Regions from separate parts of the Escherichia marmotae genome, predicted to be linked through region 1. Evidence: riboswitches for the same ligand, from Rfam matches in the RefSeq annotation. Region 1 holds a riboswitch; each other region holds the start of a gene.
What was found. Region 1 has a riboswitch for thiamine pyrophosphate ahead of thiB (thiamine ABC transporter substrate binding subunit). Riboswitches for the same ligand answer to the same signal wherever they lie in the genome.
Positions count from the first base shown of each region.

Region 2: another riboswitch for thiamine pyrophosphate. It lies ahead of thiC (phosphomethylpyrimidine synthase ThiC); the one in region 1 lies ahead of thiB (thiamine ABC transporter substrate binding subunit).
Region 3: another riboswitch for thiamine pyrophosphate. It lies ahead of thiM (hydroxyethylthiazole kinase); the one in region 1 lies ahead of thiB (thiamine ABC transporter substrate binding subunit).

Region 1 covers NZ_CP025979.1:2,439,920-2,449,730, reverse strand. Annotated here, with positions in the region: gene thiP (thiamine/thiamine pyrophosphate ABC transporter permease ThiP) at 1-155, opposite strand, end outside; gene thiB (thiamine ABC transporter substrate binding subunit) at 131-1,114, opposite strand; TPP riboswitch at 1,145-1,244, opposite strand; gene sgrR (DNA-binding transcriptional regulator SgrR) at 1,278-2,933, opposite strand; gene leuD (3-isopropylmalate dehydratase small subunit) at 3,282-3,887, opposite strand; gene leuC (3-isopropylmalate dehydratase large subunit) at 3,898-5,298, opposite strand; gene leuB (3-isopropylmalate dehydrogenase) at 5,301-6,392, opposite strand; gene leuA (2-isopropylmalate synthase) at 6,392-7,963, opposite strand; gene leuL (leu operon leader peptide) at 8,055-8,141, opposite strand; gene leuO (transcriptional regulator LeuO) at 8,800-9,753, shown strand.
Region 2 covers NZ_CP025979.1:3,547,021-3,556,831, reverse strand. Annotated here, with positions in the region: gene zraS (two-component system sensor histidine kinase ZraS) at 1-488, opposite strand, end outside; gene zraP (zinc resistance sensor/chaperone ZraP) at 726-1,154, shown strand; gene C1192_RS18285 (DUF1481 domain-containing protein) at 1,156-1,851, opposite strand; gene hupA (nucleoid-associated protein HU-alpha) at 1,864-2,136, opposite strand; gene C1192_RS18275 (YjaG family protein) at 2,323-2,913, opposite strand; gene nfi (deoxyribonuclease V) at 2,956-3,627, opposite strand; gene hemE (uroporphyrinogen decarboxylase) at 3,637-4,701, opposite strand; gene nudC (NAD(+) diphosphatase) at 4,741-5,514, opposite strand; gene C1192_RS18255 (Rsd/AlgQ family anti-sigma factor) at 5,608-6,084, shown strand; TPP riboswitch at 6,136-6,236, shown strand; gene thiC (phosphomethylpyrimidine synthase ThiC) at 6,316-8,211, shown strand; gene thiE (thiamine phosphate synthase) at 8,211-8,846, shown strand; gene thiF (thiazole biosynthesis adenylyltransferase ThiF) at 8,839-9,594, shown strand; gene thiS (sulfur carrier protein ThiS) at 9,578-9,778, shown strand; gene thiG (thiazole synthase) at 9,780-9,811, shown strand, end outside.
Region 3 covers NZ_CP025979.1:298,322-308,132, reverse strand. Annotated here, with positions in the region: gene yegS (lipid kinase YegS) at 248-1,147, shown strand; gene fbaB (class I fructose-bisphosphate aldolase) at 1,263-2,315, opposite strand; gene C1192_RS01475 (nucleoside permease) at 2,572-3,849, shown strand; gene C1192_RS01470 (ADP-ribosylglycohydrolase family protein) at 3,846-4,850, shown strand; gene C1192_RS01465 (carbohydrate kinase family protein) at 4,847-5,812, shown strand; gene C1192_RS01460 (GntR family transcriptional regulator) at 5,786-6,532, opposite strand; gene C1192_RS01455 (glycoside hydrolase family 25 protein) at 6,584-7,402, opposite strand; gene thiD (bifunctional hydroxymethylpyrimidine kinase/phosphomethylpyrimidine kinase) at 7,468-8,268, opposite strand; gene thiM (hydroxyethylthiazole kinase) at 8,265-9,053, opposite strand; TPP riboswitch at 9,088-9,184, opposite strand; gene rcnR (Ni(II)/Co(II)-binding transcriptional repressor RcnR) at 9,276-9,548, opposite strand; gene C1192_RS01435 (nickel/cobalt efflux protein RcnA) at 9,669-9,811, shown strand, end outside.

The sequences.
Region 1 (9,811 bases):
AAGTAGCTGTCCTGCCATATTGTTGCCCAGTCCCCCTGCGGCGCGTTCCACCACAGCGCGAGAAACGCCGCCAGTGCAACCGCCACCACCAGCGTGGCGGCGCTTACACCTGGAATTAACCAGCCAGGAATTAACGGCTGACGGCGCGTTGCCATTCGCTAATCCATGCCTGACGTTGTGCCGCCACTTCGGCTGGCGTGAATTCCAGCGTGGTGGCCGGTTTGGTCAGTTGTTCAAAACCGGCAGGTAGTGCGACGTTTGCTACCGGATACATCCAGTTGCCGGTTGGGATCGCATTCTGGAAAGCCGGAGAAACCATAAACTGGAGGAATTTTTGTGCCAGCTCCGGCTGCTTGCTGGCAGCGGTGCGGGCGGCGACTTCCACTTGCAGATAGTGACCTTCGCTAAAGTTGGCGGCGGCGTAGTTATCTTTCTTCTCTTCGAGAATGTGATAAGCCGGAGAAGTGGTGTAGCTCAATACCAGATCGCTTTCGCCTTTTAAAAACAGGCCATAGGCTTCGCTCCAGCCTTTGGTGACGGTGACGGTTTTCTTCGCCAGTTTCTGCCAGGCTTGCGGGGTGTCATCGCCATAGACTTTTTGCATCCACAGCAGCAGACCCAGACCTGGCGTACTGGTGCGTGGATCTTCATAAATCACCCGCCAGTTTTGATCGCTCTCAACCAGTTCTTTCAGGCTTTGCGGCGGATTTTTCAGTTTGTTCTTGTCATAGACGAAGGCGAAGTAGCCGTAATCAAATGGTACGAAAGTGTCATTATTCCAGCCGCCGGGTACATTGATCGCATCCGCTGACACGCCGCTTTTGGTAAACAGCCCGGTTTTGCTGGCGGCATCTAACAGATTGTTATCCAGACCCAGCACCACATCGGCTTTGCTGTTTTTACCTTCCATCCGCAGACGGTTGAGCAGCGAGACGCCATCTTCCAGCGCCACCAGTTTCAGTTCGCAATGACAGTCGGCTTCAAAGGCTTTTTTGACTACCGGACCTGGCCCCCAGTCGGCAGCGAAGGAGTCGTAGGTATAGACGGTCAGAACAGGTTTCGCAAAAACGGGCGCTGTGCACAGCAACAGCAAAGGAAGACATTTTTTTAACACTTTGCACCTCAAAGAAGAGTGGCAAAGGACTTGAGAAGGAGCCTCAAATCCCTTCGCCGGCGTTATCCGGATCAGGTTCGACGGGTATTTTCTCAGCGCACGCATTTGCGTGGCACCCCGTTGAGAACGGCGTTAGTGTAGTGAGTTTGTTATCAACCAGCAATCATGGATCCGGCGGTGCAAACCACGCTGATTTAAAATCGAACCATCCAAGGGTATTCATGCGCAGGCCGCGCATACTGCGTTGCCCCTGAATGATCAGCCAGTGATGGATCAATGGCACCATCGCTTTGCTGGTCACTAACTGCTGGCACCAGTTCGCCAGATTCATCTCGCCATTGCGCCAGCGCGCGGCATCGGCTTGCCAGTCGATCGGAATACAGTGTTGTAGCAGCGGCACTTCGCACAAATGCGCGAACAGCGAAAAATCCAGCGGCAGCGTAAAGTTGGCGCTGTTAAGCCAGATATCGCTTTCGATCTCTCCCGCATGCCACTGATCGTAGCTGATCTCGTTGATGTTAAGCGTTACCTGATGACTCGCCAGAATTTGCTGCATGATCCTGGCAATTACCCGATGTTCAATATGATCCTGATAAAAGGTCAGGGTAAGGCTTTCCAGCCCGGCGGGTTTTTCGCAATGCGTGGGGCGGGCATGGTGCCAACGGGGGAGCAGTCCGTAGGCCGGGAACCAGAGTTGCTGGTACTGTTCTTCCGCGAAGTAGACCAGATTGCTCGGAGAAAGAACGTAGCTTACCCAGTCTCTGACTTGCTGATTCGCCCCGCGATGGGTGCGGCTGTCGAACAGTAAATAGTAGCAACCTTCTTCCAGGCGGCTTTCAATCTCTTTTTCCTCACCCTGCGGCCCTTTCAGCATTAGCCCTCCGGCTGGCTCGTCGGCAATTTCCGGCAGAACCCAGACGTTAACTTCATCGATGAGTGCCCGATAACCGAAGAAGTCATCGAATGCCTGAATTTTCAACTGATTGGCGCTGTTACGCATTACCGCATACGGACCGGTGCCGATCGGATGACTGGCAAAGTTGCTGATGGTTTCCCATTCCCGCGGCAGGATCATCGCCGGAACTTGCCCCAGTAGTAACGGCAACCAACGATCGGGCTGCGTAAGATGGATATCCAGCGTCCAGGGCGTTGGCGAAACAATTTCAGCAATGTGGGAATAGAGCGGCTGCGTATTGAGCCGTTTCAAAGAGGCGATGACATCGTCCATTTCCAGCTCACGGCCATGATGAAATTGGATACCGGGACGTAAAAAGAAACGCCAGTGAAGTGGGGAAATTTGTTGCCAGTGGTGGGCAATGTCCGCCTCCAGTTCCCCATTTTCCTCATTTATGCGGGTTAACGCGCTGAAGATTTGCCGGGCGATATGCGTTTCGGAACGGCGTAATGCGCTGCCAGGTAGCAGATTACGCAACGGACGATAGTAGAGCACGCGCAGAATGTGCCGCCCCTGGCGGAAGCTACGCCCCAGATGGGAAACCAACATTTGCCGCACAGCGGTTTTATCACCGACGAGTTGCACCAGTTGATCGATACGATCCTGTTCCAGCAGATCCTCCGCCCGCTGTTGCTGAAGCGCAAGTCCGGTGTAGAGGAAGGTCAAACGCGAGCGTTTACCGCGGCCAACCTCCGCCTCCCACGTCAGCCAGCCACGATCCTGCATGGTGTTTAGCAGGGTGCGCATATGACGGCGGGAACAGCTCAATAACTCTGCCAGTTCGTTGAGCGTCGTGTTCTGCGATTTACCCTCGCAGCATTGCCACAGCCGGATGAACTGTTGTTGCAGACGACCTGAAGGCATAAAAGGGGAACTCCTGCGCAAAAGTCAGCAATTTTATTATCCCTATATTAAGTCAATAATTCTTAACGATGAAGCAAGGAGGTATCCCATTCGTCAGTTTTATCGGCACTATTTTGCAATGACAGCAATGATGTGCTGACTGAGTTGGTTAAGCGTTCCACAACGATTAGCCATGCTTGAATAACTGATGCAGTGGGAGGGGAGTCATTCTGACTACTGATCTGCAGACATCATGTGTGACTGAGTATTGGTGTTAATCGCCACGCCAGCAGTGAATACCTGCTGGCTTTTTTCTTTTTGGCGATTGAGTGCCGGATGCGGCGTGAATGCCTTATCCGACTCATAAAACTAGCGCATAAACGCCGGTTGCTTCTCTTCATAATCAGCAATGGCATCGCCGTGCTGCAACGTCAGACCGATGCTATCGAGACCGTTCATCATGCAGTGGCGGCGGAAGGCATCGATGGTAAAACGATAAGTTTTATTCCCCGCTTTCACCTCTTGCGCTTCCAGATCCACGTCGAAGTGAATTCCCGGATTAGCCTGCACCAGTGTAAACAGCTCGTCCACTTCGGCATCGCTTAATTTCACCGGCAGCAACTGGTTGTTAAAGCTGTTGCCGTAGAAGATGTCCGCGAAACTGGGCGCAATCACCACCTTAAATCCGTAATCGGTCAGCGCCCAGGGAGCGTGCTCACGCGAGGAGCCACAGCCGAAGTTTTCCCGCGCCAGTAAAATGGAAGCGCCCTGATATTGTGGGAAATTCAGCACGAAGTCCGGGTTTGGCTGTTGGCCTTTTTCATCCAGAAAACGCCAGTCGTTAAACAGATGCGCGCCAAAACCAGTGCGCGTCACTTTCTGCAAAAACTGTTTCGGGATAATGGCATCAGTGTCGACATTGGCGGCATCCAATGGAACAACCAGGCCTGTGTGTTTGATAAATTTCTCTGCCATGGTGTGCTCCTTATTTAATGTTGCGAATGTCAGCGAAATGACCGGTGACGGCAGCGGCGGCCGCCATTGCCGGGCTAACCAGATGCGTGCGCCCGCCGCGCCCCTGGCGGCCTTCAAAGTTACGGTTGCTGGTGGAGGCACAACGCTCGCCCGGATTCAGGCGATCGTTGTTCATCGCCAGACACATTGAGCAGCCAGGCAAGCGCCATTCAAAACCCGCTTCAATAAAAATTTTGTCCAGCCCTTCTGCTTCTGCCTGCGCTTTTACCGGGCCGGAGCCGGGAACGACCAGTGCCTGAACGCCTGGCGCAACTTTCCGCCCTTTGGCGATTTCCGCCGCTGCACGTAAATCTTCAATACGTGAGTTGGTGCAGGAACCGATAAATACTTTATCGATAGCGACTTCGGTCAGCGGAATACCCGGTTTCAGCCCCATATAGGCCAACGCTTTTTCTGCTGACGCGCGCTCAACCGGATCGGCAAACGAAGCGGGATCGGGAATATTGTCGTTCACGGAGATCACCTGGCCTGGGTTGGTGCCCCAGGTGACTTGCGGCGCAATCTCTTCTGCTTGCAGAGTAACAACGGTATCGAAAGTTGCACCTTCGTCGGTTTGCAGTGTTTTCCAGTAGGCGACGGCGTCGTCGAAATCTTTGCCTTTCGGCGCATGAAGACGGCCTTTGACATAGTTAAAGGTGGTTTCGTCCGGCGCAACCAGACCGGCTTTTGCGCCCATTTCGATTGCCATATTGCACAGGGTCATGCGACCTTCCATGCTTAAATCACGGATTGCTTCACCGCAAAACTCCACCACATGCCCGGTGCCGCCTGCACTGCCGGTTTTACCGATAATTGCCAGCACGATATCTTTCGCAGTAATTCCTGGTGCGGCTTTACCCTGGACTTCAATTTTCATGGTCTTCGCACGACCCTGCTTCAGGGTTTGCGTTGCCAGCACGTGTTCAACTTCGGAAGTACCGATGCCAAACGCCAGTGCGCCAAACGCGCCGTGGGTGGCGGTATGCGAGTCGCCGCAAACAATGGTCATTCCCGGTAAGGTGACGCCTTGTTCTGGCCCCATCACGTGGACAATTCCCTGATACGGGTGATTCAGGTCATACAGCTCGACGCCAAAATCTTTGCAGTTTTTGATCAGCTCCTGCATCTGGATGCGCGCCATTTCTCCGCAGGCATTAATGTCTTTGGTCTGGGTCGAGACGTTGTGGTCCATAGTGGCGAAAGTTTTACCTGGCTGACGTACCGGGCGTCCGTGGGTGCGCAGACCATCAAACGCCTGCGGTGACGTCACTTCATGCACCAGATGGCGGTCGATATATAACAGCGGGGTTTCGTTTTCAGCTTCGTAAACTACATGAGCGTCGAACAATTTTTCGTATAACGTCTTAGCCATAATTACACCCCTTCTGCCACATAGCGGGCAATGATATCGCCCATTTCATCGGTACTTACGGCGGCAGCGCCACGGGCCAAATCTCCGGTGCGAATGCCTTCTTCTAATGCGCGGTTAATGGCGCGTTCAATAGCGGAAGCCGCATCATCGGCATCCAGGCTGTAGCGCAACAGCAGCGCCAGCGACAGAATTTGCGCAATTGGGTTAGCGATGTTTTTGCCTGCGATATCCGGCGCAGAGCCGCCTGCCGGTTCATACAGACCAAAACCTTGTTCGTTCAGGCTGGCGGAAGGTAACATCCCCATCGAACCGGTAATCATCGCGCATTCGTCAGAAAGAATGTCACCAAACAGGTTGGAGCACAGCAGCACGTCAAATTGCGACGGATCTTTAATCAACTGCATGGTGGCGTTGTCGATGTACATATGTGCCAGTTCAACATCCGGATATTCAATGGCGATCTCGTTAACGATCTCCCGCCATAAAATAGAGGATTGCAGCACGTTGGCTTTGTCGATTGACGTGACTTTGCGGCGACGTTTGCGGGCAGATTCAAACGCGATGCGGGCAATGCGCTCGATCTCAAAACGGTGATATACCTCGGTATCAAACGCTTTTTCATACTGACAGCTACCTTCACGGCCTTTCGGTTGACCGAAATAGATGCCGCCGGTTAACTCACGCACGCACAGGATGTCGAAGCCGTTAGCAGCAATATCAGCACGCAGCGGACAGAATGCTTCCAGCCCCTGATACAGTTTTGCCGGGCGCAGATTGCTGAATAATTTGAAATGTTTACGCAGAGGTAACAGCGCGCCGCGTTCTGGTTGTTGGTCTGGCGGCAAATGCTCCCACTTCGGGCCACCTACCGAGCCAAACAGTACGGCATCGGCTTGTTCACAGCCTTCAACCGTCGCTGGCGGCAACGGCTGCCCGTGGTTATCAATGGCTGCGCCGCCGACATCATAATGGCTGGTGGTGATACGCATCGCAAAGCGGTTACGCACGGCATCCAGTACTTTCAGGGCCTGGGTCATGACTTCCGGTCCGATCCCATCCCCAGGTAAAACAGCAATATGGTAATTCTTCGACATCACACGGTTTCCTTGTTGTTTTCGTTGTGTTGAGCTTTGCGTTGTAACTCTTTTTCGACTTCTGCGGCGCGCCAGATATTGTTCAGCACGTGCACCATTGCTTTGGCGGAGGACTCGACAATATCGGTGGCCAGGCCGACGCCGTGGAAGCGGCGACCGTTGTAGTTAGCGACGATATCCACCTGACCCAGCGCATCTTTACCGTGGCCTTTGGCGGTCAGGCTGTATTTCACCAGTTCGACGTTGTAGTCAGTGATACGGTTAATCGCCTGGTAGACGGCATCGACCGGGCCATTACCGTTGGCGGCTTCCGCTTTGACTTCCCCGCCACAGGCCAGTTTGACGGCGGCAGTGGCGATATCGTTAGACCCCGACTGCACACTGAAGTAATCCAGACGGAAGTGTTCCGGTTCTTCTTGCTGTTTATCAATAAAGGCCAGAGCCTCCAGGTCGTAATCAAATACCTGGCCTTTTTTATCTGCCAGTTTCAGGAAAGCGTCGTACAGATTGTCTAAATTATATTCACTTTCTTTATATCCCATCTCATCCATGCGGTGTTTTACTGCCGCACGACCAGAACGAGAGGTCAGATTTAACTGGATTTGGTTCAGACCAATAGATTCTGGTGTCATGATTTCGTAGTTTTCGCGATTTTTCAGCACGCCATCCTGATGAATACCGGAGGAGTGTGCGAACGCGCCGCTGCCAACAATGGCTTTGTTTGCCGGGATCGGCATATTGCAAATCTGGCTAACTAACTGACTGGTGCGCCATATCTCCTGGTGATTAATGGCGGTGTGGACGTTGAGAATATCCTTACGCACTTTGATCGCCATGATCACTTCTTCCAGCGAACAGTTACCCGCACGTTCACCGATCCCGTTCATCGCACCTTCTACCTGCCGTGCTCCGGCATGTACCGCCGCCAGCGAGTTGCCGACCGCCAGGCCTAAATCATCGTGAGTGTGTACGGAAATAATGGCTTTATCGATGTTTGGTACGCGTTCATACAGACCTCTGATGATTCCGGCGAACTCAAATGGCATGGTATAGCCCACGGTGTCCGGGATGTTGATGGTAGTGGCACCGGCGTTAATTGCTGCTTCGACCACTCGCGCCAGATCGGCAATCGGTGTGCGTCCGGCGTCTTCGCAAGAAAATTCAACATCATCGGTGTAATTGCGTGCACGTTTCACCATATAGATGGCGCGTTCGATCACCTCATCCAGCGTGCTGCGCAGCTTGGTGGCAATGTGCATTGGGGAGGTGGCAATAAAGGTATGAATACGGAAGGCTTCGGCAACTTTCAGGGATTCTGCCGCCACGTCGATATCTTTTTCCACGCAACGGGCTAACGCACAAACGCGGCTATTTTTGACCTGGCGAGCAATGGTTTGCACCGATTCGAAATCGCCCGGCGAAGAGACGGGGAAACCGACTTCCATCACGTCAACCCCCATTCGCTCAAGGCCCAGCGCAATTTGCAGTTTTTCTTTCGCACTCAAGCTTGCCTGTAACGCCTGTTCACCGTCGCGCAATGTGGTATCGAAAATAATGACTTGCTGGCTCATAGTTTGGATCCTTGTCTCTTTTAGGGCGCTTCGCTTCGGGCATAAAAAAACCCGCGCAATGCGCGGGTTTTTTGTCTGACTGCGTGCTGGCTTAATGCTGGATGCCGCTCACTCGTCTACCGCGCAAAGAAGATGCGTTTAGTAGTAGTAGACCGTTAAAGCGAACGATGTGAGTCATTAAATCAGCTCCGGATGAATGCGATATGCTTTTAGAGTTACTGGATACAAAAACGGATGTCAACCCTGATGCAACAAAAACGGTTCACCAGCGAGAGTTCTGTATGCGTCAAATTAGCTAATTGTGCTGCAAGAGTAAAAACAGTCGATATTAATTTCTGTTTAACCGCTCATACTTTTCATTGGTAGACATACTTCAGAATAATTTATTGCATTTAATCAACGAGGTAAGAAAGAGTAAAACTTGCTTGCTACCGCAACTATCCTGATGATTTGTATTGAATTATATGCTGTACGAATGTTTTTATATTGATTTAGTGAATATTATTGAACGATTAATGTTAAGGATTAATATATTAAACGCATAAATTAAGCATTAAATTAGCACAATTAATCCATTTTTTAGATGATTGATTATTCGTGGTGGTTATGATTAGAATGTTTTCGCAACAAAAACATTATGGATTATTAAGCTGTGATGAATGACTCTTCGCACGGCAATGGATTCTGTTTTTATCAGAACCCTTATCTTTATGTTTTCCTAATTTTACTCATTTTCCTTCTTCTTATTTTATATGCATGGTAAATAATATTTTTCAGGATTATTTCTCTGCATTCCAATAAGGGAAAGGGAGTTAAGTGTGACAGTGGAGTTAAGTATGTCAGAGGTAAAAACAGATCATCCAGAGATTGCGGAGATTGTGGATTTAAGCAAGCCACAGTTGCGTATGGTCGATTTAAACTTATTAACCGTTTTCGATGCTGTGATGCAGGAGCAGAATATTACTCGTGCCGCGCATGTTCTGGGAATGTCGCAACCTGCGGTCAGTAATGCTGTTGCACGCCTGAAGGTGATGTTTAATGACGAGTTGTTTGTTCGTTATGGTCGTGGCATCCAACCGACTGCCCGCGCATTTCAGCTTTTTGGCTCTGTGCGTCAGGCGCTGCAATTAGTACAAAACGAGTTACCGGGTTCAGGGTTTGAGCCTTCCAGCAGCGAGCGCGTATTCCATCTCTGTGTTTGCAGCCCGTTAGATAGCATTCTGACCTCGCAGATTTATAATCACATTGAGCAAATTGCGCCAAATATTCATGTGATATTCAAGTCTTCATTAAATCAGAACACCGAACATCAACTCCGTTATCAGGAAACGGAGTTCGTTATTAGTTATGAAGACTTCCATCGTCCTGAATTTACCAGCGTTCCATTATTTAAAGATGAAATGGTACTGGTAGCTAGTAAGAAGCATCCGACGATTAACGGCCCATTACTGAAACATGATGTTTATAACGAACAACATGCGGCAGTTTCGCTCGACCGTTTCGCGTCGTTTAGTCAACCGTGGTACGACACAGTAGATAAACAAGCCAGTATCGCTTATCAGGGAATGGCAATGATGAGCGTCCTTAGCGTGGTGTCGCAAACGCATCTTGTCGCTATTGCGCCTCGTTGGCTGGCTGAGGAGTTTGCTGAATCCTTAGAATTGCAGATATTACCGCTGCCATTAAAACAAAATAGCAGAACCTGTTACCTCTCCTGGCATGAGGCAGCCGGGCGTGATAAAGGTCATCAATGGATGGAAGAGCAATTAGTCTCTATTTGTAAACGTTAAGCAGAGGCAGAGTAAATCAGGTGTGCATCTCTGGTTTATTCTGCATTTTTTATTCAAT
Region 2 (9,811 bases), 1.1 Mb from region 1:
TTATGCATCCCATGCCTCCAGGAGGCTGACATGGGCTGAAACAAACGATAGACCTCAAGCGCAGGCGTTTTTTCCGCGTCCTCAAGCAGTCGCCAGCGGGAGTTTTCCTCTGGCTTTAACTGCCGCATTTCATCAGGCGAATAGAGTGCACGCCCGACCATTTCTGGGTCACTGTGAAGAATGATAATGCCCTGCGCATCGGTGACCGCAAACCACAACACCCCTGGCTGGCCTGCCATCTCTTCCAGAAGTGCCTGTTGCTGCACATGGTGCATTCGCATCCCCATCCCTACGCGACTTCCTGACTCCAGAGCGCGAATGAGCACATTACCTTTTTCCAGTAATGCCTGGCGGTCAGCCTCGCTTGCCCGCCCATAATCGCGAATCACCGTCACCGCAAACAATCCCACCAGCCCAACAATGACTACGGGGAGGATCGCGCTTAACCATTTGGCTAATGTGTCTTTAGAACGTTGCATAAAACGCATCTTCTTCTTTGCCTGTTCATCCCTTTTTGACAGCACAAATCATGCCATCTTTTATTGCCCCCTACCCTGCGCTGTAACACAAACGCTTATCTTTCAATGAGTAAAAATGACTCGCTACCCACCACAAGCGGGTCATTTTTACTCGCTAACCGCGCCAGATTGCCCGTTACATCGGTGTTTCATCGTTGGCACGAAAGATGCAATACGTAAAGTAAGACAACCACTGGAGGATTAACCATGAAACGGAACACGAAGATTGCCCTGGTGATGATGGCGTTTTCAGCAATGGCGATAGGCTCAACAACTGCATTTGCCCACGGCGGACACGGTATGTGGCAGCAAAATGCAGCGCCTTTGACCAGCGAACAACAAACTGCGTGGCAGAAAATCCATAATGACTTTTACGCCCAAAGCAGCGCGCTGCAACAACAACTGGTGACGAAGCGTTATGAATACAACGCCCTGTTAGCCGCTAATCCACCGGATAGCAGCAAAATTAACGCAGTCGCCAAAGAGATGGAGACTTTACGTCAGTCATTAGATGAATTGCGAGTTAAACGGGATATTGCGATGGCTGAAGCGGGTATTCCACGCGGTGTCGGAATGGGCATGGGTTACGGTGGCTGCGGAGGTGGTGGCGGCCATATGGGTATGGGCCACTGGTAAATCAGAACGTCTTCTCGTTGGGTTGCCAGCGACAAAAATCAGAGTTTGCCACTAACAGTAATTGTGAACCCTCGGGCGCTTCCAGCCATGCCACGCTCACATCAACAGAAGAGCGGCTCTGGCGGCGCTCGATATGCGCTATCGCCTGCGAATCTAAATCAGGCTTAATGGTTTGCCCTTCGCAGGTAGTCACAGTCTGTTCCATCGCATGCCAGCGTCCCTGACGCAGTACCACTCTCCCCTGACGTAAGGCGTCGCTAATCTGGCGGATCTGGTCTGCACGATAACGGTATAAATCGATTTGATCGTTAGAAAGCTGCTGCTTTTGCCCGTCGGATTCACGTTGCATAAAGCTCAGGTCACCGCGCTCGTCAAAGCGTGCGCGGATATTCACCGGCGGTTTGCTGTAAACGTTGATATTGATAAGCGTGAGGTTATCACCCTGCCAGCGGTATTCACGGGTAGTGGTATCGCCATTGCGCCACGGACTGAACACGGCAAGCAGATGGATATTATCGCCGCTGTCTTTTCGCCAGATGCGCACTGCACCCTGGTCTTCGGCAAACCCACTGGCGGTAAAAGGGGGAAGTGAAGAGTTGTGGCTACAGGCAGAGAGAAACAGCACGCCTGCCAGCATCAATGTGCGACGCCAGAAAGACAAAAGGGGTGAAATCACCCCTTCGTTAAAACTGTTCACTGCCACGCAATCTTACTTAACTGCGTCTTTCAGTGCCTTGCCAGAAACAAATGCCGGTACGTTAGCTGCGGCGATTTTGATTTCTTTACCGGTCTGCGGGTTGCGGCCAGTACGCTCAGCGCGGTGGTTCACTTTGAAGGTTCCGAAACCAACCAGTTGTACAGCATCGCCTTCTTTCAGAGACTCAGTAATTGCAGCCAGAGTGGACTCCAGAGCAGCTTTAGCCTGGGTTTTGGACAGTTCTGCTTTCTCTGCAATTACATCAATCAGTTGAGTCTTGTTCATAAGTTATCCTTACAATGTGTTTATCGCTTGCTAAGCATCGAGTGCGACGGAAATGCCAGAATAGCACTCTCCTGCATACACGCACCGATAGCCACTTTTTTTCGCCCCCCAAATGTAGACCAGACGGGGGGCGAAAGGGAAGACTCCAGGTACGACAAATCAGGCGTTAATTCACGTTTTCTGGTCTTATTGCTGAAAAATTATACCAATATTGCTCTCACCCGCCTCACGCAGGTCTGCCCTAAGGCCTTTTATCAGCTCAATATCGCGTTCTTCGCACTCGGCTAAAAGTCGGAATATTTCCCACTGAATGTCCCATTCTTGCTCAACGGCCGGGTTTTCTTTCAGCTCTTCATCGTTCATTTCGCGACCAGCCTGGGTCATTTCCAGCATCGCAACGGTGGTGATGGAAGTCTTACTGACTTCCACAGCGTGTTCCAGTGTTTCGCCACTCAAACGCGAATGAACCAGTTCACTTAACGCCACGCAGGCATCGATTGCCGGATAAACACCGTACAGATCGAAATCATCTGCTGAAGGGATAGCTTCCTCAAATTTCTCCAGTTGACTGTCGAAATTCACTTTTGCGTCTTTGACAGTCAGCGTTTCCCAGATGAGATCAAGAATGCGACGGTAAATCTGCCCATCACCGAAGCCGGTTTGCTGGCAGAACATGGCGTAATTGGGGTACATGCGTTCGCATAAGCAGGCCATAAAAGTAACGTGCTGCCAGCTTTCCAGGCGCTCCAAGCGCAGATGAATCGGGTTTTGTAACATGTTGAGTTCTCAAATACGGAAATTATCCGCAGTTTACCTGAATTAGGGCTGATTTGCTGTATAGCGCACGAACGCCGGACGTTCCGAGGCCACAGCATCCGCCCAGCGCGTTGGTTCTGGCAGACGATAGCCTTTCATGCAGCGTTGTACCCACGCCAGCGCGCTATCCACGCTGATCCGATGACCAGTAGCAATAAACAGCGGATTACAGCGCGCTTTGCTACGCCAGACCCAGGCCAGTTGCTCGCCTTTGTCCATCAACGGCGACAGTGCGCCCGGTTCGCTGGAGAGTGGTTCGAATTTACCGCATAGCCGTTTTTTCGCCACGCCAATGGTTGGCACATCGACTAATAAGCCAAAATGACTGGCGACGCCAAGACGACGCGGATGCGAGATCCCATGACCGTCGACAAACACTAAATCCGGTTTTTGCGACAGCATCTCCCACGCTGCCAGCAGCGCAGGATATTCGCGGAAGGAAAGAAAACCAGGAATGTAAGGCATGGTGGTGGCGATGCGAGCCACTTTATACTCCACCAGCTCAAGAGTGGGATATTTCAGCAGCACTATCGCCGCTCGCGTCACATCTCCGCCCTGCTCAAACCCAACATCGGCTCCGGCGATCAGATCCGGAGGATCTTTATCGAGTCGATCCTCGCGGATCACAGAAGAGGCCAGTTCAAGTTGTTGAGCGCGTAATGACGCGAGATCCATAATCACTCCTTAACGGTGGTACTGTTCGGACAACCGATGTACTGCCTCCACAAAGACACCGGCATGTTCTGGCGGTACATCCTGGTGAATGCCGTGACCAAGGTTGAAGACATGACCTTCACCATGACCGAAACCGGCAAGAATTGTCGCCACTTCTTCTTCAATGCGGGCTGGCGGCGCATACAGCATCGATGGGTCCATATTGCCCTGCAACGCGACTTTATTACCCACGCGGCGGCGCGCATCAGCGATATCCGTTGTCCAGTCGAGACCCAGCGCATCGCAACCAGTTTCCGCCATCGCTTCCAGCCACTGTCCACCGCCTTTGGTAAACAGTGTTACCGGCACACGGCGGCCGTCGTTTTCACGCAGCAACCCATCGACAATTTTATGCATGTAGTAGAGCGAGAACTGTTGATAGTCACGTCCGGTGAGCACGCCGCCCCAGGTGTCGAAAATCATCACCGCTTGCGCACCGGCTTTGATTTGCGCGTTCAGGTACAGGGTGACGCTTTTCGCCAATTTATCGAGTAGCGCATGCAGCGCTTGCGGATCGGCATACATCATTTTTTTGATCACGGTGAAAGCTTTGCTACTACCGCCTTCCACCATGTAGGTCGCCAGCGTCCACGGGCTGCCGGAAAAACCAATTAGTGGTACTTCGCCTTTCAGTTCGCGACGAATGGTACGTACTGCGTTCATCACGTAACCCAGTTCATCTTCCGGATCCGGAATCGGCAGTTTATCGACGTCTGCTTTACAGGTGACTGGCGAGGTGAATCGCGGGCCTTCTCCGGCTTCAAAATAGAGTCCTAACCCCATTGCATCCGGAACGGTGAGAATATCGGAAAACAGAATCGCCGCGTCCAGCGGATAGCGACGTAGCGGCTGCAAGGTGACTTCGCACGCCAGCTCGGCGTTTTTGCACAACGACATAAAATCGCCCGCCTGAGCGCGAGTAGCTTTATATTCCGGTAGGTAGCGACCCGCCTGGCGCATCATCCATACTGGAGTGACATCAACGGGCTGGCGCAGCAGCGCCCGCAGATAACGATCGTTTTTGAGTTCGGTCATTTTGGCTGTTCCTTAGTGCGTCAGGCGGTCAGTGTATCATCACTCATACTCTGCCCGACACATCGCCACCGTATCTTCTATCAGACGGCGCGCCACAGTGCCCGGTGGTGGCAATAATGGTAAATCGTCGTAGCGATACCAGTTCGCCTCCAGCAGTTCTTTCGGATCAATCACGATGTCACCACTGTCATACTCCGCCATAAACGCAGTCATCAGCGACTGAGGAAACGGCCACGGCTGAGAGGTCACATAACGCAAATTCCTGACTTTGATGCCACTCTCTTCCATCACTTCCCGCGCGACCGCCTGTTCGAGGGTTTCTCCGACTTCGACAAATCCGGCGAGTACCGTATGGACACCGTTACGATGCCGGGTATGCTGGGCAAGTAGGATCGAATCATCGCGACGGATGGCAACGATAATGCAGGGAGCGATTTGTGGGTAGTAACGCTCACGGCAGTGGCTGCACAGCATCGCCCATTCGGTTTTGCTTGGGTACATTTCATGCCCGCAATATCCGCAGTATTTATGCGAACGGTAAAATTCCGCCAGTTGCACGCCGCGTCCGGCTAATTGAAACAGCCCGACGTCCAGATCAATAACCTGGCGCACCGAGCCCATATCATGGCGACGCTGCTGTTGTACCAGCCAAACAGGTTCTCCTTGCCATTCGCCTATCTGCAGTGCGCGCTGACCCACAAGATCAAAATTTGCCGCTTTGCCATATGGCAATTCTCCCTTCGGCAACCATAATTTTTGCTCATGGCTGACTATCCACCAACCGTGATCTAATTTTTCAATTATACGATCCATAGCTCTTGCACTACCTTTGCTTCACTGGCATGTTTAACATGTTTTTTACATTCTCACTGAGCAGTTTTTGAAGACAAACTTGCGGAGTCAATCATGCTTAACCAGCTCGATAACCTGACGGAACACGTCAGAGGAAGTAACAAACTGGTTGATCGCTGGCTACATGTACGTAAGCATCTGCTCGTGGCTTACTACAATTTGGTTGGCATTAAGCCTGGCAAAGAATCGTACATGAGGCTAAACGAAAAAGCCCTTGATGATTTTTGCCAGAGTCTGGTCGATTACCTTTCTGCCGGGCATTTCAGTATTTATGAGCGCATTCTGCATAAACTGGAAGGCAACGGGCAGCTCGCTCGCGCCGCGAAGATTTGGCCGCAACTGGAAGCCAACACGCAGCAGATTATGGATTACTACGATTCCAGTCTGGAAACCGCCATAGATCATGATAATTATCTTGAGTTTCAACAGGTTTTATCTGACATCGGTGAAGCGCTGGAAGCACGCTTTGTGCTGGAAGATAAGCTAATTCTGCTGGTGCTTGACGCTGCCCGCCTCAAACATCTTGCTTGAGTTATGCGCTGTTAACGCGTAATTTACATTCAACGCCCCGTTTGCGGGGCTAATTTCTTGTCGGAGTGCCTTAACTGGCTGAGACCGTTCATTCGGGATCCGCGGAACCTGATCAGGCTAATACCTGCGAAGGGAACAAGAGTTAATCTGCTATTGCATCGCCTTTGCGGCGATCATCTCTTGCTTCATCCGTCGTCTGACAAGCCACGTCCTTAACTTTTGGAATGAGCTATGTCTGCAACAAAACTGACCCGCCGCGAGCAACGCGCCCAGGCCCAACATTTTATCGATACCCTGGAAGGCACCGCCTTTCCCAACTCAAAACGGATTTACATCACCGGCACACATCCTGGCGTGCACGTGCCGATGCGTGAGATCCAGCTTAGCCCGACGCTAATCGGCGGCAGCAAAGAACAGCCACAGTACGAAGAAAATGAAGCGATTCCGGTCTACGATACCTCCGGCCCGTATGGCGACCCGCAAATCGCGATTAACGTACAGCAAGGGCTGGCAAAACTGCGCCAGCCGTGGATCGATGCACGCGGCGACACTGAAGCACTCACCGTTCGCAGTTCCGATTACACTAAAGCGCGACTGGCGGATGATGGCCTCGATGAATTGCGTTTTAGCGGCGTATTAACGCCAAAACGCGCCAAAGCAGGCCATCGCGTTACGCAGTTACACTACGCCCGCCGGGGCATCATCACGCCGGAGATGGAGTTCATCGCCATTCGCGAGAACATGGGGCGCGAGCGCATCCGTAGCGAAGTTTTGCGCCACCAGCATCCGGGTATGAGCTTTGGTGCTCGCCTGCCGGAAAATATCACCGCGGAGTTTGTCCGTGACGAAGTCGCTGCCGGACGCGCCATTATCCCCGCCAATATCAATCATCCGGAATCTGAGCCAATGATCATTGGTCGCAACTTTCTGGTGAAAGTGAATGCCAATATCGGCAACTCAGCGGTCACCTCTTCCATTGAAGAAGAAGTGGAAAAACTGGTGTGGTCCACGCGCTGGGGAGCGGATACTGTGATGGATCTCTCTACCGGTCGCTATATTCACGAAACCCGCGAGTGGATTTTGCGCAACAGCCCGGTGCCGATCGGTACTGTGCCGATCTATCAGGCGCTGGAAAAGGTTAACGGGATCGCTGAAGATCTTACCTGGGAAACGTTCCGAGACACGCTGCTGGAACAGGCCGAGCAAGGTGTGGATTACTTCACGATTCATGCGGGCGTTCTCCTGCGCTACGTGCCAATGACCGCTAAACGTCTGACCGGTATTGTGTCGCGCGGCGGTTCGATTATGGCGAAATGGTGCCTCTCCCATCATCAGGAAAACTTCCTCTATCAACACTTCCGCGAAATTTGTGAAATCTGCGCCGCTTATGACGTTTCGCTGTCGCTGGGCGATGGCCTGCGTCCCGGTTCGATTCAGGATGCTAACGATGAAGCACAGTTTGCCGAGCTGCATACGCTGGGCGAACTGACCAAAATCGCCTGGGAATATGACGTGCAGGTGATGATTGAAGGCCCCGGGCATGTGCCGATGCAAATGATTCGCCGCAATATGACCGAGGAGTTAGAGCACTGCCACGAAGCACCGTTCTATACCCTCGGGCCGCTGACTACCGACATTGCGCCGGGCTATGACCATTTCACTTCGGGGATTGGCGCAGCGATGATTGGCTGGTTTGGCTGCGCGATGCTCTGCTACGTAACGCCAAAAGAGCACCTGGGTCTGCCCAATAAAGAAGACGTTAAGCAGGGACTTATCACCTATAAGATTGCCGCCCACGCCGCCGACCTGGCAAAGGGGCATCCGGGCGCACAAATTCGCGATAACGCCATGTCGAAAGCCCGTTTCGAATTTCGCTGGGAAGACCAGTTTAATCTGGCCCTCGATCCGTTTACCGCCCGTGCTTACCACGATGAAACCCTGCCGCAAGAGTCTGGCAAGGTCGCCCATTTCTGCTCGATGTGTGGACCGAAATTCTGCTCGATGAAAATCAGCCAGGAAGTGCGCGATTATGCCGCCGCGCAAACCATTGAAGTAGGAATGGCGGATATGTCGGAGAACTTCCGCGCCAGAGGCGGAGAAATCTACCTGCGTAAGGAGGAAGCATGATGTATCAGCCTGATTTTCCTCGTGTACCTTTTCGTTTAGGGCTGTATCCAGTAGTGGACAGTGTGCAGTGGATCGAACGCATGCTGGACGCGGGCGTGCGCACCCTCCAGCTACGCATTAAAGATCAGCGCGATGAAGAGGTGGAAGCTGATGTCGTAGCGGCAATTGAACTGGGTCACCGCTATAACGCACGACTGTTTATCAACGATTACTGGCAACTGGCGATCAGGCATCAGGCGTATGGCGTCCATCTGGGGCAGGAAGATTTGCAATCCACCGATCTCGCCGCTATCCGCGCGGCAGGCCTGCGGCTGGGCGTTTCGACCCATGATGACATGGAAATCGACGTCGCGCTGGCAGCACGCCCTTCTTATATCGCGCTGGGGCATGTGTTCCCCACGCAAACCAAACAGATGCCTTCCGCGCCGCAGGGGCTGGCGCAACTGGCTCGGCACATTGAGCGCCTGGCTGATTATCCCACCGTGGCGATTGGCGGTATCAGTCTGGCGCGCGCACCTGCGGTGATGGCGACGGGTGTCGGTAGCATCGCCGTCGTCAGTGCCATTACCCAGGCGACAGACTGGCGTGCGGCAACAGCTCAGTTGTTGGAAATTGCAGGAGTTGGCGATGAATGACCGTGATTTTATGCGTTATAGCCGCCAAATCCTGCTCGATGACATCGCCATTGAAGGCCAGCAAAAACTGCTCGACAGCCAGGTGCTGATTATCGGCCTTGGCGGGCTGGGTACGCCTGCTGCGCTGTACCTGGCTGGCGCTGGTATCGGAACTCTGGTGCTGGCAGATGACGACGATGTGCATTTGAGTAATCTGCAGCGGCAAATCCTCTTTACCACTGAAGATATCGACCGCCCGAAATCGCAGGTCTGCCAACAGCGACTGACGCAATTGAATCCCGATATTCAACTGATGGCATTACAACAACGGCTAACGGGTCATGCCTTAAAAGATGCGGTAGCACAAGCCGATGTGGTGCTCGACTGTACCGACAATATGGCGACTCGCCAGGAGATTAACGCCGCCTGCGTGGCACTCAACACGCCGCTTATCACCGCCAGCGCGGTCGGTTTTGGTGGTCAGTTGATGGTACTGACGCCGCCCTGGGAACAGGGGTGTTATCGCTGTCTGTGGCCGGATAACCTGGAGCCTGAACGCAACTGCCGCACGGCGGGCGTGGTTGGCCCGGTGGTCGGGGTTATGGGTACTTTGCAGGCACTGGAAGCAATTAAGTTATTAAGCGATATAGAGACACCTGCGGGAGAACTCCGTTTGTTCGACGGTAAATCGAACCAGTGGCGCAGCCTGGCGTTGCGCCGCGCCACAGAATGCCCTGTATGTGGAGGATGCAATGCAGATCCTGTTTAACGATCAACCGATGCAGTTCGCCGCCGGACAAACTGTTCACGAGTTGCTGGAGCAACTCAATCAACAACAAGCGGGCGCAGCGCTGGCGATTAATCAACAAATCGTCCCGCGCGAGCAATGGGCGCAACATATCGTGCAGGATGGCGACCAGATCCTGCTTTTTCAGGTTATTGCAGGGGGGTGAGATGTTACGTATTGCGGACAAAACGTTTGATTC
Region 3 (9,811 bases), 2.1 Mb from region 1:
ATTATTTTTCCCGGATAGAAAATTCTTAGAAACCGATCACATACGGCTGCATTTATTAAGGTTATTATCTGTTTCGCTGAAAAACATAACCCATAAAATGCTAGCTGTACTAGGAACCACCTCCTTAGCCTGTGTAATCTCCCTTACACGGGCTTATTTTTTTGTACCACGCTTTCATCCTGTTCTGACTCCGCCTTTTCTTTTCTGCTCTACACTATCTACAGACCAATCATAAAGGCAGACGACCATGGCAGATTTTCCCGCCAGCTTACTGATTCTTAACGGCAAAAGTGCTGGCAATGAGATATTGCGCGAAGCGATTATGCTGTTGCGTGAAGAAGGAATGACGATCCATGTACGAACCACCTGGGAGAAAGATGATGCCGCGCGTTATGTTGCTGAAGCCCGTCAGCTTGGCGTTGCAACGGTAATTGCCGGAGGTGGAGATGGCACTATTAATGAAGTCTCCACGGCATTGATTCAGTGCGAAGGTGATGACATTCCTGCTTTGGGAATATTGCCGCTAGGTACAGCGAACGATTTTGCCACCAGTGTGGGTATTCCTGAAGCGCTGGATAAGGCATTTAAACTGGCAATTGCCGGTAACGCCATTGCGATTGATATGGCGCAGGTCAACAAACAAACCTGTTTTATCAACATGGCGACGGGCGGATTTGGTACGCGCATTACCACCGAAACACCGGAGAAATTAAAAGCCGCGCTGGGTGGCGTCTCTTACATCATTCACGGCTTAATGCGCATGGATACGTTGCAACCGGACCGCTGCGAAATCCGTGGTGAAAATTTTCACTGGCAAGGCGATGCGCTGGTTATTGGTATTGGCAACGGGCGTCAGGCCGGTGGCGGTCAGCAACTGTGCCCGAATGCGCTGATTAACGATGGGTTATTGCAACTGCGTATTTTCACCGGTGACGAAATTCTTCCCGCTCTCTTCTCAACCTTAAAACCTGATGAAGAAAATCCGAATATTGTTGAAGGCGCTTCGGCGTGGTTCGAGATACAAGCGCCGCATGAAATCACCTTTAACCTTGATGGCGAACCATTAAGTGGCCAACGTTTTCATATAGAAATACTTCCGGCGGCGTTGCGTTGTCGATTACCGCCGGACTGCCCGTTATTGCGCTAGTCAAAAATTTATTCTCTCCTGAACAGGGGTACATCAATTTTTGCCGGATGCGGTGCGAACGCCTTATCCGGCCTACGGGAGGTGTGTTGTTCGCAGGCCAGATAAATGAAGCGTATCAGGCAATCGTAATTTTGCTATCGAGATAAACGTCCTGCACGGCGTTAATCAGTTTCACGCCGTCGGCCATCGATTTCTTGAACGCTTTACGCCCGAGAATCAGCCCCATTCCGCCCGCGCGTTTGTTGATAACCGCAGTACGCACCGCATCGCTAAGGTCGGTTTCACCGCCCGCGGCACCGCCGGAGTTAATCAGCCCTGCGCGGCCCATATAACAGTTAGCTAACTGATAACGCACCAGGTCAATCGGGTTTTCGCTGGTTAACTTGCTGTAAACGCGATCGTCGGTATAACCGTAATTAATCGCTTTATAGCCGCCGTTATTCTCCGCCATTTTTTGTTTGACAATATCCGCGCCAATGGTCGCCGCCAGATGGTTCGCCTGACCGGTCAGGTCAGCGGAAACATGGTAATCGATGCCCTCTTTCTTAAAGGCGGAGTTGCGCAAATAAGCCCACAGCACGGTCACCATGCCCAGCTCATGTGCACGTTCAAAGGCCGCAGAAATTTCTTCAATCTGCCGACGTGACTCTTGCGAGCCAAAATAGATGGTCGCGCCAACTGCCACTGCTCCCATGTTGAACGCCTGCTCTACACTGGCATACAGCGTTTGATCGTAGGTGTTTGGGTAACTTAGCGTCTCGTTGTGGTTGAGTTTGACGAGGAATGGAATGCGGTGAGCGTAACGCCGCGATACCGATGCCAGCACGCCATAAGTTGACGCCACACAGTTACAGCCCGCTTCTATCGCCAGTTCAACAATGTTTTTCGGGTCGAAATAGAGCGGGTTAGCAGCAAATGAAGCCCCCGCGGAGTGCTCGCCCCCCTGGTCAACCGGCAGAATAGAAAGATACCCGGTTCCGGCCAGACGCCCGGTGTTATACAGCGTCTGCATATTACGCAGCACCGCTGGCGGACGATTATTGTCAATCATCACGCGGTCTACGTAGTCATGTCCGGGGAGATAAAGCTGGTCAGAAGGAATAGTCATACAACGATGCTGTAAAAGGTTGTCGGCATCTTTGCCAAGCAACTGCGCAATATCTGTCATTACTATGCTCCCGTAAATTCCGATTGGATATCGGCTATGGATTGTCCTGGCCCACCTTTTGCGGGCAATTATAATCCTGGTCGTTATGAGCTATTTTTTCCATCTTTCGGCTGTTTTTTCAGCGTTTCCTGTTGGCACGACTCATCAGAAAAAGTGTTACCGCGGTCAAGATTTCACCACAAAGGTATTTAAAAGGTATCATCAAATGGTATTGTCAGCGCGTACCTTACATTACCTGTCATGAAGGAATCAAAAGATGAAAACAACAGCAAAGCTGTCGTTCATGATGTTTGTTGAATGGTTTATCTGGGGCGCGTGGTTTGTACCATTGTGGCTGTGGTTAAGTAAAAGCGGGTTTAGTGCCGGAGAAATTAGCTGGTCGTATGCCTGTACCGCCATCGCGGCGATCCTGTCCCCTATTCTGGTTGGCTCCATCACTGACCGCTTTTTCTCGGCGCAGAAAGTGCTGGCTGTATTGATGTTCGCTGGTGCAGTGCTGATGTATTTCGCTGCGCAACAGACCACTTTTGCCGGATTCTTCCCGTTACTGCTGGCCTACTCGCTAACCTATATGCCGACCATTGCACTGACTAATAGCATCGCCTTTGCCAACGTGCCGGATGTGGAACGTGATTTCCCACGCATTCGTGTGATGGGTACTATCGGCTGGATTGCCTCTGGTCTGGCATGTGGATTCTTGCCGCAAATGCTGGGTTATGCCGATATCTCACCGACTAATATTCCGCTGCTGATTACCGCCGGAAGTTCTGCTCTGCTCGGTGTGTTTGCATGTTTCCTGCCCGACACACCACCAAAAAGCACTGGCAAAATGGATATTAAAGTCATGCTTGGCCTGGATGCACTGATCCTGCTGCGCGATAAAAACTTCCTCGTCTTTTTCTTCTGTTCATTCCTGTTTGCTATGCCGCTGGCGTTCTATTACATCTTTGCCAACGGTTATCTGACCGAAGTCGGTATGAAAAACGCGACCGGCTGGATGACGCTCGGCCAGTTCTCTGAAATCTTCTTTATGCTGGCATTGCCGTTTTTCACCAAACGATTTGGTATCAAAAAGGTATTATTACTTGGTCTGATCACCGCTGCGATTCGTTATGGCTTCTTTATTTACGGCAGCGCGGATGAATATTTCACCTACGCACTATTGTTCCTCGGCATTTTGCTGCACGGCGTAAGTTACGATTTTTACTACGTTACCGCATACATCTATGTCGACAAAAAAGCCCCCGTGCACATGCGTACTGCCGCGCAGGGATTGATTACGCTCTGCTGCCAGGGTTTCGGTAGTTTGCTCGGCTATCGTCTTGGCGGCGTGATGATGGAAATGATGTTCGCTTATCAGGAACCAGTCAACGGGCTGACCTTCAACTGGGCCGGGATATGGGCTTTCGGTGCGGTGATGATTGCCATTATCGCCGTGCTGTTCATGATTTTTTTCCGCGAATCCGACAACGAAATTACGGCTATTAGGGTCGATGATCGCGATATTGCGTTGACACAAGGGGAAGCAAAATGAAAACAGAACGTATTCTCGGTGCTCTTTACGGGCAGGCGTTAGGGGATGCGATGGGGATGCCCTCCGAGCTTTGGCCGCGCAGCCGCGTCAAAGCGCATTTTGGCTGGATTGACCGTTTTCTGCCCGGCCCAAAGGAGAATAACGCGGCCTGTTATTTTAACCGCGCCGAATTTACCGACGACACCTCGATGGCGCTGTGCCTGGCGGATGCGTTGCTGGAACGCGAAGGCGAGATCGACCCGGATCTGATTGGGCGTAAAATCCTCGACTGGGCACTGCGTTTCGACGCCTTCAACAAAAACGTGCTTGGCCCGACCTCAAAAATTGCGCTTAACGCCATTCGCGACGGTAAACCCGTCGCTGAACTGGAAAACAACGGCGTGACTAACGGTGCGGCGATGCGCGTCTCACCATTGGGGTGTTTACTCCCGGCGCGTGATGTTGATTCCTTTATTGATGATGTGGCGCTGGCGTCCAGCCCGACCCATAAATCCGATCTGGCGATTGCGGGGGCGGTGGTTATTGCATGGGCGATTTCTCGTGCCATTGACGGCGAAAGCTGGTCAGCGATTGTTGATTCTCTACCCTCGATTGCGCGACATGCTCAACAAAAACGCATCACTACCTTCAGCGCCTCACTGGCGGCACGTCTGGAGATTGCACTAAAAATCGTTCGTCACGCCGACGGCACCGAATCTGCCAGCGAACAGCTATATCAAGTGATTGGCGCAGGCACCAGCACTATTGAGTCCGTTCCGTGCGCCATTGCGCTGGTTGAACTGGCACAAACCGATCCGAACCGCTGCGCTATTCTGTGCGCCAATCTTGGTGGTGACACTGACACCATCGGCGCTATGGCGACGGCGATTTGTGGCGCATTGCATGGCGTAAATGCTATCGATCCGGCATTAAAGGCTGAGCTGGATGCGGTTAATCAGCTTGATTTCAACCGCTATGCCACGGCGCTGGCGAAGTATCGCCAACAACGGGAGGCGGTATGAGCGGCACCAGGTTACACACGCTGCTGTCGCAATTAACTACGCGTCAACCGGTGATGGTTGTCGGTGCGGCTGTCATTGATGTGATCGCTGACGCTTACGCCCTGCCCTGGCGCGGGTGCGATATCGAACTGAAACAGCAGAGCGTAAATGTTGGCGGCTGTGCGCTGAACATTGCCGTGACGTTAAAGCGCCTCGGTATAGAAGCGGATAACGCCCTGCCGCTCGGTCAGGGGGTGTGGTCGGAGATTATTCGTAACCGGATGGCAAAAGAGGGATTGCTCAGCCTGCTCGATAACGCCGAAGGCGATAACGGCTGGTGTCTGGCGCTGGTTGAACCTGATGGTGAACGTACCTTTATGTCGTTCAGCGGTGTGGAAAATCAGTGGAATAGCCAGTGGCTGACGCGATTAACCGTTGCACCAGATAGCCTGCTCTATTTTTCCGGTTATCAACTGGCCTCGCCCTGTGGCGAATTGTTAGTGGAATGGCTGGAAGGACTGCAAGACGTGACGCCGTTTATTGATTTCGGCCCGCGGATTGACGATATCCCGGATGCATTGCTTGCGCGCATCATGGCCTGTCGGCCACTGGTGTCGCTCAATCGCCAGGAAGCTGAGATTGCCGCCGAACGTTTTGCTTTATCCGCAAATATCACAATGCTTGGCACGCAATGGCAGGAGAAATTTGCCGCGCCGCTGATCGTTCGTCTCGATAAAGAAGGCGCGTGGTATTTCAGCAACAACGCTTCTGATTGCGTTCCGGCATTTCCAACGCAAGTCGTGGACACTATTGGCGCAGGTGATAGCCATGCTGGTGGCGTGCTTGCCGGACTGGCCTCCGGTCTCCCACTGGCAGACGCCGTATTGCTGGGCAATGCGGTAGCGTCGTGGGTTGTCGGACATCGCGGCGGTGATTGCGCGCCAACGCGCGAAGAACTACTCCTCACACACAAAAACGTATAGATCGCTGCGACAGTGGCTGATGCTGTACTCAATAGGCCGTTGCTGTTGGTCAAGCGCCACTTGCTTGATCACCAGCACCGGTATTTTGCTATCTAACTGAATATGTGACTGAAACTCGGCATCCGGCATTCGGGCGCTAACGCGGGAACGGGTGCGCAGGGGAAAGATACGCTGACTGCGGAAATAGTCATAGAGAGAAATACCGATGGCATCAACATCATGAATTAAATGCACTGGAACCCACGACTCTTCTATCGATACCGCTTCTTCATCCACATAGCGAATACGCTTAAGCAAGAAGACATCGCTGCCCGCGGCAATCGCCAGTTGCTGCGCAACTTCTTCGGGACACTTTACCACTCGCTTATTAACCCACAACGTATCGGGTTTTTTCCCACGCAACACCACCTGCTGAGAAAAACCTCGCGCTTCTTTCAACGAGTATTCGAAGATGTTGTTGATCTGCGTTCCGTAGCCACGCGAACGCGTCACCACTCCCTCTTCTTCCAGCGCCTGCATCGCCTTGCGCACCGTAATGCGCGAAACGCCGGTTAACTGACTTAAATCACGCTCGCCGGGCAAAATATTTCCATGCTCCAGCACCCCACTGCGCACGGCATTTTTTACCGTTTCGGCAAACTTAATATAAAGCGGCGTGTTGTCCGCCGCTAAAATACGTTCGTTCAGTTGAGCGATAAGCTGGGTATGCGCTTGTTCCATTTGTCTTTTTCCAGGCAATGAGTCTGGAGGAAGTATATCACTGCTGGTTATTTAAGACGTTTCTTTAATGCCATCAACGAAAGCCTGCAGCTCCTCCACCGTGCCATTAAACACATTAAAATCCACTGGACCATTTACGCCATCCACCTGTCCACGGTCGGAATGCTGCCAGAAATGCCAGGCCAGGCCGTCATTGTCCGGGCGTCGCTGATAATAATGGGCCACCCACCACGGGTATTGATTGAAATATCCCGCCAGATTCGTGTGATAAAACGTCGCCCCCGCATAAATAATCGGCTTTTTGCCCGTGCTCTTTTCAACCATTTTTAGCCACTGACTTACCCGCTTGCGTAATTCTTTTGCCGATAATTTCCCACGTTCTTCTACGTCCAGCACCGCTGGCAGATCGCCTTGTGAGAAATCCACCGTTTGCAGAAATAATCGCGCCTGAACGGAAGCTGAGACCGACGGAGAAAAATAGTGATATGCCCCGCGCAATAAGCCATTTTTGTAGCTTTGACGCCAGTTACGCGAGAAATACGGGTCTACCAGCTTTTCGCCTTCCGTAGCCTTAATAAAAGCAAACTGTAAGCGGATACCGTTGTCGCGCATTTTTGCGACACGTTGCCAGTCGATCCGCGCCTGCCAGCGTGAAACATCAATACCATGAATGGTGTAATTGGCAGGGATTCGAATAGCAAAAGATTTGACCGGGCGATAACCATAAAAGTGGATGTAGTCTTTAATCTGAATTGCTGTCGACCAGAAAAAATTCACCGTCTGACGAGGATAAATCGCCACGATGGAAATTAGCCCCAGAGCGCAGAACAAGGCGGTGAATTTTTTTCGACTGGCTATTTTTAGCTGCATTGGTTTCATCCCTGAATTTCAGCGCGAACACGCTGAAAAATGCCAAAGCAGCTATAGTATGATGCTCACCACCAGGCGTGAAAGTGGTGAACCGGACCATTCCCGTGGCCAACTTCCAGCGTGTCGGCCTGGGCTAACGCCGCTGATAGCCAGCTTTTTGCTTCCTGTACGGTGTCAGCCCAATTCGTGTGACGCGGACGCAGCGCTGCCAGCGCCGCAGATAATGTACAACCAGTGCCATGCGTGTTTTTGGTCATAATACGCGGTGCGGTAAACCGTTGTTCGCCGTCGCGGGTAAACAACCAGTCCGGGCTTTGCTCATCATCCAGATGACCACCTTTCATCAACACGGCACCACAGCCCATCGCCAATAATTCACGCCCCTGCTCCAGCATTTCCTGTTCATTACGCGCGTGTGGAGAATCGAGTAAAGCAGCAGCCTCCGGCAAATTTGGGGTGATTAATGAAACCTGCGGCAATAATTGACTGCGTAGCGTGGCAACCGCCGAAGGTGAAAGCAGCGGATCACCGCTTTTAGCCAGCATAACGGTATCCAGCACCACGTTTTGGATCTGGTAACGTTGCAGCCGTTCTGCCACCGCTTCAACAATATCCGTCTCTGCCAGCATGCCGATTTTGGTGGTATCGATTCGCACATCGCTGAACACTGAGTCGAGTTGTGCGGCAACAAAGTCAGGCTCAATGCGATACACCGACTGTACACCGCGGGTATTTTGCGCCACCAGTGCGGTGATTACCGAACAACCATAAGCGCCAAGTGCCGAGAAGGTTTTAAGATCGGCCTGAATCCCCGCACCACCACTCGGATCAGTACCGGCAATCGTCAGAGCGTTAACCCGTTTCATGCCTGCACCTCCTGCGTCAGTTGCCAGAGCGCATCAAGGAAATGGGGGATAAAACTGCCCGGCCCTTCGCTTCTGGCGACCGCACGTTCTCCGGCTTGTTTCATCCAGTGGCAGGCAGATGCAACATTTTCCAGCGTATCGCCCGGTAATGCACAACTGGCAGCGACAACTGCCGATAATGCACAACCAGTTCCTACTACTTTGGTCATTAACGGATCGCCGCCGTGAATGCCAACGATGCGACGACCATCGGTAACATAATCTACCTCGCCCGTGACCACGACGACAGCCCCGGTTTCATTCGCCAGTGTTTGTGCTGCGGGTAACGCGTTGGCTGCGGCGTCGGTGGAATCCACACCGCGACCACCATTGGCGATACCAGCTAATGCCATAATTTCAGAGGCATTACCGCGTATCGCCGCTGGCTTTAACGATAAAAGTTCGTGGCAAAAATGACGGCGATATTCGAGTGCGCCAACTGCGACCGGATCAAGCGTCCAGGGGGTTTGGGAGCGTGTTGCCTGTTCTACGGCAGCACGCATCGCTTGTGCTCGTAGCTGCGTCAGTGTGCCTACGTTAATCAACAAGGCACTGGCGATGGCCGCAAACTGACTGGCCTCTTCGGTTTCGATAACCATCGCTGGCGATGCACCGAGCGCCAGTAAAGTATTGGCGGTAAAAGTTTGCACCACATCATTGGTCATGCAATGCACAAGGGGAGAGTGTTGGTGAAAGAGGTGTAACGTGCGCGCAGATTGCGCGGAACTCAGCAGGTCGACTTGCATAGTTTGCTCCTGCCATAACGTGAAGAAGCGATGACCTGATGGTCTGTGACTTCCCTACGCTGGCATTATCCAGATCAGGTGATACGGGTATTTCTCAGCCTTCACGCAGAAGGGCACCCCGAGTCGTTTGGTTGCGATGATGGATCGCAGATAAGGATGGTAAGGCCCCGCGCACACGTTGTAAACGAGGAAAAACGGCGATATTACAATAACGTTGTGAAATTATTTTATATAAGAATCCAGCACCTTCAGAACGACATCCAGATCTTCTTCACGCTTTAATTCATCGCCCTGATGAACAATGTGTTCCGTCAGATGGCCTTTAATCACTTCTCGCATCAAGCCGTTTACCGCACCACGAATGGCGGCAATCTGTTGTAGTACGGCAGCACATTCGTGCGGCTCGTCGAGCATTTTCTTGAGCGCGACGACCTGTCCCTGAATCTTACTGGCACGCGCTTTCAGTTTCTGTTTATCACGGATGGTATGAGACATGGCAACACCTGGTTAACAAGAACATGGAAAATCATAGCACTATTAATCTACTGGGGGGTAGTATCATGTACTGGGGGGGAGTAGAATCAGGGCGTCGATTTAATACTAAGAATTATTATCATGACCGAATTTACCACTCTTCTTCAGCAAGGAAACGCCTGGTTTTTCATCCCCAGCGCCATCTTACTTGGTGCGCTTCATGGGCTGGAGCCAGGGCACTCAAAAACGATGATGGCAGCGTTTATCATCGCCATTAAAGGCAC